3 regions of the Rhodoferax sp. LS1P39 genome follow, and region 1 is predicted to be linked to each of the others. Evidence: riboswitches for the same ligand, from Rfam matches in the RefSeq annotation. Region 1 holds a riboswitch; each other region holds the start of a gene.
The links. A riboswitch is a leader RNA that binds a small molecule or an ion and turns the genes downstream of it on or off. The one in region 1 is predicted to bind thiamine pyrophosphate.
Positions count from the first base shown of each region.

Region 2: it holds a riboswitch for thiamine pyrophosphate, as region 1 does, so the genes downstream of both, AC097O_RS10760 (purine-cytosine permease family protein) here and AC097O_RS11285 (thiamine ABC transporter substrate-binding protein) in region 1, are expected to answer to the same signal.
Region 3: it holds a riboswitch for thiamine pyrophosphate, as region 1 does, so the genes downstream of both, thiC (phosphomethylpyrimidine synthase ThiC) here and AC097O_RS11285 (thiamine ABC transporter substrate-binding protein) in region 1, are expected to answer to the same signal.

Region 1 is NZ_JBWMAV010000005.1:256,876-260,776, forward strand. Features, by position in the region: gene AC097O_RS11280 (ABC transporter permease) at 1-414, opposite strand, end outside; gene AC097O_RS11285 (thiamine ABC transporter substrate-binding protein) at 415-1,434, opposite strand; TPP riboswitch at 1,479-1,577, opposite strand; gene AC097O_RS11290 (VTT domain-containing protein) at 1,721-2,374, opposite strand; gene AC097O_RS11295 (hypothetical protein) at 2,466-2,909, shown strand; gene AC097O_RS11300 (cysteine hydrolase family protein) at 2,915-3,718, shown strand; gene AC097O_RS11305 (ZIP family metal transporter) at 3,828-3,901, shown strand, end outside.
Region 2 is NZ_JBWMAV010000005.1:154,853-158,753, forward strand. Features, by position in the region: gene AC097O_RS10745 (chromate transporter) at 1-113, shown strand, start outside; gene AC097O_RS10750 (hypothetical protein) at 115-711, opposite strand; gene AC097O_RS10755 (ABC transporter ATP-binding protein) at 840-1,367, opposite strand; TPP riboswitch at 1,569-1,681, shown strand; gene AC097O_RS10760 (purine-cytosine permease family protein) at 1,751-3,040, shown strand; gene thiD (bifunctional hydroxymethylpyrimidine kinase/phosphomethylpyrimidine kinase) at 3,091-3,901, opposite strand, start outside.
Region 3 is NZ_JBWMAV010000007.1:170,390-174,290, reverse strand. Features, by position in the region: gene aceK (bifunctional isocitrate dehydrogenase kinase/phosphatase) at 1-205, shown strand, start outside; gene AC097O_RS13600 (OmpA family protein) at 410-1,021, shown strand; gene AC097O_RS13595 (patatin-like phospholipase family protein) at 1,021-1,881, shown strand; TPP riboswitch at 1,897-1,997, shown strand; gene thiC (phosphomethylpyrimidine synthase ThiC) at 2,102-3,901, shown strand, end outside.

The DNA.
Region 1 (3,901 bases):
CAGCAGCAGCCAGGGCGTATCTTGCAGGTTCACATCCAGCCAGCCACTAAGCAGCCCGCGCGGCCCCCACAGCGCCAACACGCCCAGCGCGGCGACCAGGGTGGGCACCACAAACGGCAGCATCAACAGGCGCAAAACCAGGCTGCGGCCCGCAAACTCCCAGCGCGCCAGCACCCAGGCCACGGGCAGGCCTAGCAGCAGCGCGGCGATACACGTCGCCCCTGCCTGCAGCACCGACCACAGCACGCGCCAGCGCAGGTACGGATCGGTCCACAGCGCCCACGGGGAACTACGGGTTTGCGTGGCCAGATCGCCCCACCAGCCCTCGCCCGCCAGCCGCAGCACCGGGGCCACCAGCAGCACGGCCAGGGCCAGAAGCGGCAGCAGCGCCAGCAGCCAGCGGCGAGACGGCATTTACTTCAGAACCACCTGCGTCCAGCGCGCCACCCAGCCCGTACCCTTGTCGGCAATGGTCTCGGCGGGCAGGCTGTCAAAGGCGGTGGGCTCCACGGCGTGCTTCATCACTTCGGCCAGGGGCGTGTGGGCTTCAATGGGGTACATCCACATGCTGGTCTGCAAAGCCTCTTGCACCACGCCGGAACGCATGAAGCGGATGAACTTAGTCGCCGCCTCGCGCTGGCCGCCGCCCGCCACCAGGGCCACGCCCTCCACCTGGCGGAACACGCCGCCCTTGAAGAACAGGTTGCCGGTGGGCGATTCGGTGATTTTTTCTTTGCTGTAGAACACCTCGGCTGCCGGGCTGCTGGCGTAGCTCACCACCAGCGGGCGGGTGCCGCCGTTGCGGCTGAACTCGGTGTAATAGGCCTCGGTCCAGCCCTTGACGGCTTTCACGCCGTTGCCGCGCATGCGGGCCCACCAGTCAAAGGCCTTTTCTTCGCCCATGCCGGCAATGGTGGCCAGCAAAAACGCGTAGCCGGGGCTGGAGGTGGCGGGGTTGGGCACCACTAAGAGGTTGCGGTAGGTGGGCTGGGCCAGGTCTTCCAGAGTTTTGGGCAGCGGCAGGCCGCTCTTGGCGAATGCCGCCTTGTCGAAGTTGAGGTTGACGAAGCCGTAGTCCACCGGCACCACGTTGGCACCCACCTGGGCGATGGCCGAGCCCTGGGTGTAAGCCACCGGCTCCAGCACCTTGTTGGCCTGGGCCTTGGCGACGGACGCGTTGTCCAGGCCAAACACCACGTCGGCAATGGGCTGGGCGCGGGTGAGGATGAGCTTGTTGAGCATCTCGCCCGCGTCACCGGCCTTGATGAGGCTGAGCTTGATGCCGGATTCGGCCTCGAACCGGGCCAGCAGCGGCTTGGGCAGCGAGAACGAACTGTGCACCAACACGCGCAGCGGGGTGTCCTGGGCTAAGGCCGGAAGCGAAACGGATACAGCCAGTGCGGCGGCGAGTGAAAAAGTGCGGCGGTGCAGCATGGTTGTCTTTCAATGCGCCAGCGGCGGACGCATGAAAAGGCCCCAGATCTGACCCATCACGCTCCCTCCGCTGGCATGACCCAGATCAGGTGTGGGGTATTTCTCAGTCCGCTAACCTATCGCGGACACCCCCGGTGAAGCGTCGGATTGTAGTGGTTGTCCACTGGCTCCAAGTTCTCCCTGTCAACACTGGATAAGCTTGTGGATAACCCTGCCAAGCACTTGTATAGGGCGGTTAAGTGCTTGATTTATAACGACAAAGCTTGCAGCGCTTAAAAATTAAGCACTACGCACCCGAGACCTTGCCAGACATGCGGCCCTTGACGGCGCCTAGCACAATCACCAGGCCGGGGATCAAGATCATGGCCCAGATGATCTTGTCCAGGTGCTGCTTGACCCACGGCAGGTTGCCAAAGAAGTAACCGATGGTAATGATGCCTGCCACCCACAGCACACCGCCCAGCACGTCGTAAAACGTGAACTTGGCGCGGCCCATCATGGCCACCCCGGCCACAAAGGGCGCAAAGGTGCGCAAAAACGGCATGAAGCGGGCGGCGACCAGGGTGATACCGCCGTAGCGCTCGTAGAACGCATGCGCCTGGTTGAAGGCCTGCTTGTTGAAGAGCTTGGAGTTCTCCCACTGGAACACCTTGGGGCCCAAGTAGCGGCCAATCGCGTAGTTGCACTGGTTGCCCAGGATGGCCGCCGCCAGCAGCAGGCCCACGGCCAGCGGGTAGGACATCAGCCCCACGCCGCACATGGCGCCCACCACAAACAGCAGCGAGTCACCCGGCAGAAACGGCATGACCACCACGCCGGTCTCCACAAAGATGATCAGAAACAGCAGCGCATAGACCCAGGGCCCATAGCTGGTCACAAAGGCCTCCAGGTATTTGTCTACGTGGAGGATGAAGTCGAGAAGTTGCATGAGAATGTCCATGGAGCGCGATTATCGTGGGTGGCTGCTGTCATCATGTGACATTGCATCCACAGGACTGGTTCCTGTGTGCCCCATCTAACCGAGTTGAAACATGAGCCTCCTCTGCCCCGTCTGTAAAACCGCAAACGCCCGGGACGCGACCGTGTGCGCCCAGTGTGCGGCCGCCCTGCCCGTGCCACCGCGCATGTCCCTGCTGGAGCAAGCCATGGCCAAGCCCACAGCCCCTCCGGCACCTCCGGCGCCACCACCTCCGGTCCCTGCCCCGCCCGTGCCGCCTGCACCCACACCCACACCCACACCCGTACCTGCGCCCGCGCCCAGGCAGGCCCCCATCCATTCCGGTTTCACCATGCCGCCCCTGCCCCCGCAGCCCCGGCGGCGGCGGCGCAGCCGTGCACCCTGGATACTGGCCATCGTGCTGATGGCGGCGCTGATGGTGGCACTGGGTTATGAGGTTTTGCAAGCCAACGGCGTGTCTCTGCCTTCGCTGCGCTCGCTGCTCCCTTCTAGCACCTCCAGTACCACCAGCCCTTGATCGCCATGACGCACCACACCCACCTGCTCATCATCGACCCGCAAAACGACTTTTGCGATCTGCCGGGCGCTGCCCTGCCCGTCGCCGGTGCCGATGCCGACATGCAGCGCCTGGCGGCCTTCATCCGTACGCACGGGTCGGCGCTAACCGACATCACCCTGACGCTGGACTCGCACCACCGCATCGACATTGCCCACCCCACCTTCTGGCAGCAGGCCGATGGCAGCGCGGTGGCACCGTTCACCACCATCACCGCCGCCGCCGTGCACGCGGGCCAGTACCTGCCGCGCCAGCCCGGGGCGCTGGGCCGCACCCTGGCCTACCTGGACGCACTGGAAGCCCGGGGCCGCTACCTGCTGATGGTCTGGCCGGTGCACTGTGAAATTGGCACCTGGGGCCACAACGTGCATGCCGAGGTGCGCGCCGCCTACAACGCCTGGGAAGACCAGCAGGGCCGCAACGCCACCAAGCTCACCAAGGGCAGCAACCCCTGGACCGAGCACTACAGCGCGGTGATGGCCGAGGTGCCCGACGCGCACGACGAAGCCACCGGCCTGAACCACGCGCTGATGTCCGCCATGGACCAGGCCGACGTGCTGCTGATTGCAGGCGAAGCCAGCAGCCACTGCGTGCGCGCCACCACCGAGCACATCGTGGAGCACCTTGCCCGCCAAAAGCCCCAGCGCATCGTGCTGCTCACCGACTGCATGAGCCCGGTGGCCGGTTTCCAGGCCCAGCACGACGCGTTCTTAATGGGCATGCAGGCGCAGGGCATCGAATTGGCCACCAGCAAGCAGATTCAGCTATAGATTATTTAAATGCGAACGGTTATCATTTGATGGCCTGAATACGCAAAACTCCATTCAACGCAAAGGGCCCGGTGCTGCCGTCCATGCACCGGCTCCATGGATGTTTTGCATGACCACCTCTTCTGCACCTGCCCTTACACCACGCCTGCTGCGTAGATGGCTCGGCGGCGGCATCGCTTTGCT
Region 2 (3,901 bases), 100 kb from region 1:
GGCCGCTGTGGCTGTTGACGGGCCTGAGCGCACTGGTGGTGTGGCGCACCAAGGTGCACATTTTGTGGCTGCTGGGGGTTGGCGCGGCCCTGGGTGCGATGGGCTGGGTGTGAATCAGAAGCGCAGCCGGTAATACACCATGGGCCGACCCCGGCTCACGCGCAGCACCACCCGTTCGTTTTTGTTGAGCTGCATGCCCAAGGCCCCGCCCAGCTCAAACTGGATGCCGCGGGCACTGGCGGCGCTGAACTGCATCTCCAGCCGGGTGCTGTAGTTCATGGGGTTGGCGGTTTGGCTGGCAATGCCCGGCACAGGGTCGGGCCAGGAGCCCACCTGCTGCCACACCCCGATGCGCACGCGGCCCTGGCCCCGGTCGGCAGAGCGCCAATGCAGGCCCAGGTCCAATCCACCGGGGGTATGGCGCCCATCCCCTGCCAGGTTGTGCTGCCGGGCCGTCAACCCCACGCCCAGCCCAAAGCCCGCCCGGTCTGCGGGGCCGGACCAGCCAGTCAGGGTGAGGCGGGAATCGGGCCGTGCATCGGCACGCTGCAAGTTTGGCATGGACAGCGTGGCCAGCTCCAGCTGCGGAGCCCCTGCGGCGGCCTCGTCGGCATCCTGCGCCAACGCCCCTCCGTTGCAACACAGCAGGGCCAGCACCGCGCCAAAGCGTGGAGGCAAACGCACATCAGGGCAAAAAGCGGCTGTGGGCATGGCGGCGTACCGTGGTGGAGATACGTTCATTGTGCGGCAATCTGGCGATTTTTTCAGCCGACCAGATCCCAAAAAAGCCCATAAAAAATGGGCTTTTCAAAGGCTTAAAAAGTGGCGCCCAAAGCGGCTTAAAACTCTTTTACCAGCGAGTAGGTCAGCCCGGCCGTGCCCAGCAGGTCTACCTGGGCATTCCAGCCATCGCCAAAGCGCCAGCCCACGGCGGGCACAAAGGCGGGCGAAAAACCCTTGTAGTTCAGCGGCACCTTGTCGTTATAGGGCGGCTTGTAGCCGTACAAAACGCCTGCCGACCACTTCAAATACACCTGGGGCAGGCTTTCAAACACGTTGTAGTAGCTTTTGCCTAGGTACAGGTAGCCGCTTTCCTGGCCAAACGAGTTGCTGAACAGCGCCAGGCCCACCAAGCTGTTGTCTACGGTGGATTCGCGTTCCAGGCCTACCAGCACCACATGGCGGTGTTCGGGGCTGGGGCTGAAGTGGGTGGTGTACGGGCTGATTTCCAGCCGCCAGCGGTACGGCACGGAAGGTGTAGCGACCTGGGGCGTATCGGGGGCGGTGGCCGTCTGGGCCATGGCGTGGCAGGCAAGGCCCAGCAAGGCGCAGGCAGCGAGCCGGTGGGGGATCAAGAGTGCATCCATGGGGCGATGAATAAATAGTTTGGCTGGGAGGTGCAAGGCCGACATCCAAGGCGGATGCGCACGAACCACGTACCTGGCTGCAGCCGATTGTACGGCTATTGTTTTGATAGCTGCTTGCGCCGATGGCATCTGCGCCGGAGGCCTATTTTGTGTCTACATGTAAGCCACTGCGCTAGAATCCGCCCACTCCGCAGCACTGCGGGGTATCGCTAGGGGTGTTGCGGCTGTGGAATCTGTTCCAGGGCCGCGACTGAGAAAGTCCCTTTGAACCTGATTGGGGTAATCCCCGCGCAGGGAAGCAAGTTCTACCACGGCGGCCTTCTCCGGCCATGCACGCCGTGCGGTTCAAGCCACCCTGCCAGCATCTTGCATGGAGCAAATGAGTGGCACATTCACCTATTTTTCACAATGAAGCCCTGACGCCGATCCCGGCCGCAGGCCGTGTTTTCAGTGGCGCATCGCACGCCGCCCTGTGGTTCAGCCTGGGCGTGGGCCTGCTGGTGATGCAGATCGGCGCCTACCTGGTGCCCGCCGTGGGCACGCAGCAGGCGCTGCTGGCCATCGTGCTGGGCTCGGTACTGGGCGCGGGGCTGCTGGCCTGGGTGGCGCGCATCGCCTGCGACAGCGGGCTGTCCAGCGCCGGGCTGATGCATGCCACCTTTGGCAGCGGCTTTGCCCGGCTGCCGGTGCTGCTGAACATCGTGCAACTGGTGGGCTGGACCACCTTCGAGCTGGTCATCATGCGCGACGGCACCGCCGCCATCGCCCAACGCAGCCTGGGCTGGAACCTCAGCGGCACCCAAGGCGTGCTGCTCACCACCCTGCTGTGGGGCGCGGTGCTCACCGCTTTGATGGCGGCCTCCATGCTGACCCTGGTGCGCAAGTTCATCAGCCGCTTTGGCCTGCCGCTGGTGGTGCTGTCGCTGCTGTGGCTGAGCTGGCAGTTTGCCCAGAAGCTGCTGGCCGGTGACGCGCAGGCCTTCTGGAGCCGCCCCGGCGACGGCAGCAAGGGCCTGCTGTCGGCCATGGACCTGGTGATCGCCATGCCGGTGTCGTGGCTGCCCCTGGTGGCCGACTACGCCCGCCATGGGCGCAGCGGCAAATCCGCCATGGCCGGCACCTGGCTGGGCTACGCGCTGGCCAATATCTGGTGCTACGCGCTGGGCGTGGTGGTGGTCACCGTGGCTGCACCGGGCACCGACCTGGTCACCGCACTGTTGATCGCCCAGGGCGGCCTGCTGGCGCTGGGGCTGATCTTGTTTGACGAGATCGACAACGCCTATGGCGACGTGTACTCGGGCGCGGTGTCGGCCCACAGCCTGCACCCCAAGCTGAGCATCCGCCGCTGGGGCCTGCTGTTGGCGGTTGGCTGTACCGCGTTGGCGCTGGTGCTGCCCATCCACAGCCTGGAGCCGTTTTTGCTGATGCTGAGCTCGGTGTTTGTGCCGCTGTTCGGGGTGATTCTGGGCCGCCTGGGCAGCCACGCCACCGCCTCGGTGCAGCGCCTGGTGGAGCCGGTAGCCGCCGGGCTGTGGCTGGCGGGTATCGCCCTGTACCACCTGCTGGCCCTCTACGCACCCCAGTTCGGCGCGGCCCTGCCCACGCTGGCCGTGGTCTACCTGGCCGCCTGGATGAGCCGCCCGCTGCGGATTACTTACGCACTACAAAAATAGGAGCTGCTAGCGCTTATGAAATAAGCGCTAGCGGCCTATTTCTTATAAATTTACCCGGTGAGAACCTGCATCGCCACAGGCGCAAAGCCGTGGTTCAGCGGGCCGTGTCCGTGCCCGGTATGCACCTGGGCACCACCGGTGATCGCCCCCAGGATATAGGCCCGCGCCAGCCCCACCGCCTCGGGCAAGGCCTGGCCCTGCGCCAGGTACACGGCGATGGCGGACGACAGCGTGCAGCCGGTGCCGTGGCCGTTGTGGGTGGCGATGCGCACCGACTCCCAGCGCTGGCGTGTGCCGTCCGCCAAGCCCAGCACATCCACCACCGCGTTGCCCGGCAGGTGCCCGCCCTTGACCAGCACCGCCTGCGCGCCCAGGGCTAACAGGTCGGCCACGGCGGGCTCCAATGCAGCCTCGTCCTCCACGCCACGGCCCAGCAGCAGGGCGGCCTCGTCGAGGTTGGGCGTGACCACGGTGGCGCGGGGAAAGAGCTGGTCCACCAGCACCTGCACCGTCTCCCGGGCCATCAGCCGGTCGCCGCTGGTGGCCACCATCACCGGGTCGAGCACCACTTTTTTGAGCTGGTAGTGGTCGATGGCCCAGGCCACCACCTCCACCATTTCGGGGGAGTGCAGCATGCCGATCTTCACCGCATCCACGCCGATATCGTCCAGTACGGCCTGGAGCTGGGCTTTTAAAAAAGCGGGGGGCACGGGGTGGATGGCGGTGACACCCCTCGTGTTTTGCGCCGTCAGTGCGGCCAGCGCCGTCATGCCGTAGCAGCCCAGGGCGCTGAAGGTTTTCAGGTCGGCCTGGATGCCCGCGCCGCCGCCGCTGTCGGACCCGGCAATGGAGAGCAGGCGC
Region 3 (3,901 bases), on a different contig from region 1:
GTACCGGGTCGGCCCCAAGGATGTGTTCCCCGAAACCTTTGGCCCTTTTCTGCTGGGCAACCCGCTGGTGCGCGAAGCCTTCATGCAGCATCACGCCGACCTGCTGGAAGCCCGCTTCTGGCAGGAACATAAGGAGCGCATCCAGGCGGGCTATGTGCACGACGTGTTTCCGTACGAGCAGGATAAGCGGTTCGGCGTGGGTTGAATTCAGCGTGCGGGTGTGAAAAAGTTCCGGTTCACACCGGGTTTTACCTTTGTTTTGTACACACGCATGCAATCCATCGCGTGAAATTGGGTGCGGACGATAAAATTCCTGGGCTTTCCGTGACCGCCTTGCTTGCGTTCACTTGCCACCTCCATGCGGCTTGCCGCCATGCATGTCCTCCCAGACACAGGAAATATTCACACCATGGACAACTCAAAACTTCGACTGCGCGCCTGGCAGGTTTTACGTTGGGGTGCAGCCGCCGTGCTGGGCGTGGCACTGGCCGCCTGCCAGACCCCTCCGTCCGCGCCGGTGGCCTACACCGGCCCGACGCTGGACATAGAGCAAACCGAGCGTGGCGTGCAAATCGTGCTGCCCGTCACGGTGCTGTTCGCCACCGGCGAATACACCTTCAAAACCGAGGAAGCTGCGCCCTACCTGGACCGGCTGGCCAGCCTGCTGAAAACCAAAACCACGCACGATGTCAGCGTGGAGGGCCATACCGACAACGTGGGGGGCCTGGACTTGAACCAAACCCTGTCCGACCACCGGGCGCGTGCGTTGCGTAAAGCTTTGGAAGAGCGTGGTGTCGAACCCCGGCGCATCGTCTCCGCAGGCTTCGCCTACAACCGCCCCGTGGCCTCCAACGCCAGCGAACAAGGCCGCACGTTGAACCGCCGCGTCGAGCTGATGGTGCTGGACGAAAAGGTGGAAACCCTGACCCAGGGCGAGCCTGCCAACGCGTTTGCGTCGGCTTTCGACAAGCTGCGCAAGATGGTCGACGACGGTGTGATCCAGCTGCCGGAAAGCCCGTAGTGCTGCGCCGAAGCCTGCTGGCTGCCGCCGGGGCCGCGCCGTTGCTGGCGCAGGCAGCGCCCGCCGCCAAAAGAATCGGCATCGCCCTGGGGGCCGGATCGGCCCGGGGGTTTGCCCATATCGGCGTGCTCAAGGCCTTGGTCGAAGCCGGTCTGGCCCCCGAGGTGGTGGCGGGCACCAGTGCCGGTTCCTTGGTGGGCGCTTTTTATGCCGCGGGCTACTCGCCCTGGCAGATCGAAGAGGTGGCCTTGCGGCTGCGCGACATCGAAATTGTCGATCTGGGCCAGGGCAACAAGCGCGGCATGTTCACCGGCGAAACCCTGCAAAAGCTGGTCAACCAGTACGTCAAGGACGTGCCCATCGAGCGCTTCAAACGCCGCTTCGGCGCGGTGGCCACGGTGCTGAAATCTGGTGAACTGCGCTTGCTGGTGGGCGGCAATGCCGGTGCGGCCGTGCGCGCCTCGTGCTCGATTCCCGGGGTGTTTGTTCCCTGCGTGATTGCTGACGAGGAGCTGGTGGACGGTGGGCTGGTCAGCCCCTTGCCGGTGAAAGCTGCGCGCAGGCTGGGTGCCGATGTGGTGATTGGCGTGGACGTGGGCGTGCTGCCGCAAAACAGCACCCGCGTGGGCCTGTACGAGGTGATTCTGCAGTCGTTTGAAATCATGGGCCGCTCGCTCTCGCAGCTAGAGGGGCAAACTGCCGACTTCATGGTCCGCCCAGACACGGCGCGGTTTTCCAGCACCGATTTCACGGTGCGCAAGGAAATCGTCCAGGCGGGCTACGAGGCCGGTGTGGCCGCGTTACCAGCGTTGCGCCAACTGCTGCGCGGGCGCGGAGCCAGCCCGGACCGGGTCGGGTAGCACATGCCGTACACTGCGCGCTGCCCGGGGTGCGCAGAGGCTGCGCTGAGATGGAATCCAAACCCGCGAACTTGATCTGGTTCATACCAGCGTAAGAAGAGCTTGACGATGCCGTCCACTGGCTGGACGGTGTTGTCTCACCGCCCGTCATGGGCGTTCTCCTTCGGGGTTTGCGCGGTCTGGCTGCGCGTTCCGGGCTCCACCAACCCAGGAGACCCCCATGAACGCACCCGACAAATTCACCCAGTTACTCCGCTACGCCTGCGACCCGCTGCCCGCCAGCACCAAGCGCTACATCCAGGGCAGCCGAGCCGACCTGCGCGTGCCGCTGCGCGAAATCATGCAGAGCAATGGCGAGGCCGTCACCGTCTACGACACCTCCGGCCCCTACACCGACCCCACCGCCCAGATCGACGTGCGCGCCGGTTTGCAGGCCCTGCGCGCAGGCTGGATCGATGCCCGTGGCGACACCGAGGCCTACGCCGCCCGCATCCTGCACGCGCTGGACGATGGCCGCAAGAGCGACGAGAACGAAGCGCTGCAGCAATTGCGCGCCCAGGCTTCCGGCCTGCAACGCGCGCCGCGCCGGGCCCGCAGCGGTGCCAACGTTTCGCAGATGCACTACGCCCGCCAAGGCATCATCACCCCCGAAATGGAATTTGTTGCCCTGCGCGAAAACCAGAAGATGGAGTGGATGGCGCAGTACGCCGCCAATACCGAGCGCGACCAGCGCCTGGCGGGTAACAGCTTCGGCGCATCCATCCCCAAGGTGATGACCCCCGAGTTTGTGCGCTCCGAGGTGGCCCGGGGCCGCGCCGTCATTCCGCTCAACATCAACCACCCCGAAGTCGAGCCCATGGCGATTGGCCGCAACTTCCTGGTGAAGATCAACGCCAACATCGGCAACAGCGCCGTCACCTCCAGCATCGAAGAAGAGGTGGAAAAACTGGTCTGGGCGATCCGCTGGGGTGCCGACACAGTGATGGACTTGTCTACCGGCAAAAACATCCACACCACCCGCGACTGGATCATCCGCAACAGCCCCGTACCCATCGGCACCGTGCCCATCTACCAGGCGCTTGAAAAAGTAGGCGGCGTGGCCGAAGACCTGACCTGGGAAATCTTCCGCGACACCCTGATCGAGCAGGCCGAGCAGGGCGTGGACTACTTCACCGTGCACGCCGGTGTACGCCTGCCCTTCATCCACCTCACCGCCAACCGCATGACCGGCATCGTCTCGCGCGGCGGTTCCATCATGGCCAAGTGGTGCATTGCCCACCATAAAGAGAATTTCATCTACACCCACTTCGATGAAATGACCGAGATCCTCAAGGCCTACGACGTGAGCTACTCACTCGGCGATGGCCTGCGCCCCGGCTCCAGCGCCGATGCCAACGACGAAGCCCAGTTCGCCGAACTGCGCACGCTGGGCGAGTTGACCCAACGCGCCTGGCAGCAAGACGTGCAGGTGATGATCGAAGGCCCCGGCCACGTGCCTATGCACATGGTGCAAGAGAACATGACCGAGCAACTTAAGCACTGCGGTGAGGCCCCGTTCTACACCCTGGGCCCGCTGACCACCGACATTGCCCCCGGCTACGACCACATCACCAGCGGCATCGGTGCGGCCATGATCGGCTGGTTTGGCACCGCCATGCTGTGCTATGTCACGCCCAAGGAGCACCTGGGCCTGCCCGACCGCGACGACGTGAAGACCGGGATCATTACCTACAAGATCGCCGCCCACGCCGCCGACGTGGCCAAGGGCCACCCGGGAGCGCGCTACCGTGACGACGCGCTGTCCAAGGCCCGCTTCGAGTTCCGCTGGATGGACCAGTTCAACCTGTCGCTGGACCCCGAAACCGCCAAAAAATTCCACGACGAAACCCTGCCCAAGGACTCGGCCAAGGTGGCCCACTTCTGCTCCATGTGCGGCCCCAAGTTCTGCTCCATGAAGATCACGCAAGAGGTGCGCGAATACGCCAAGAACCTGGGTGTCAGCGAAGCCGCTGCCGCCGAA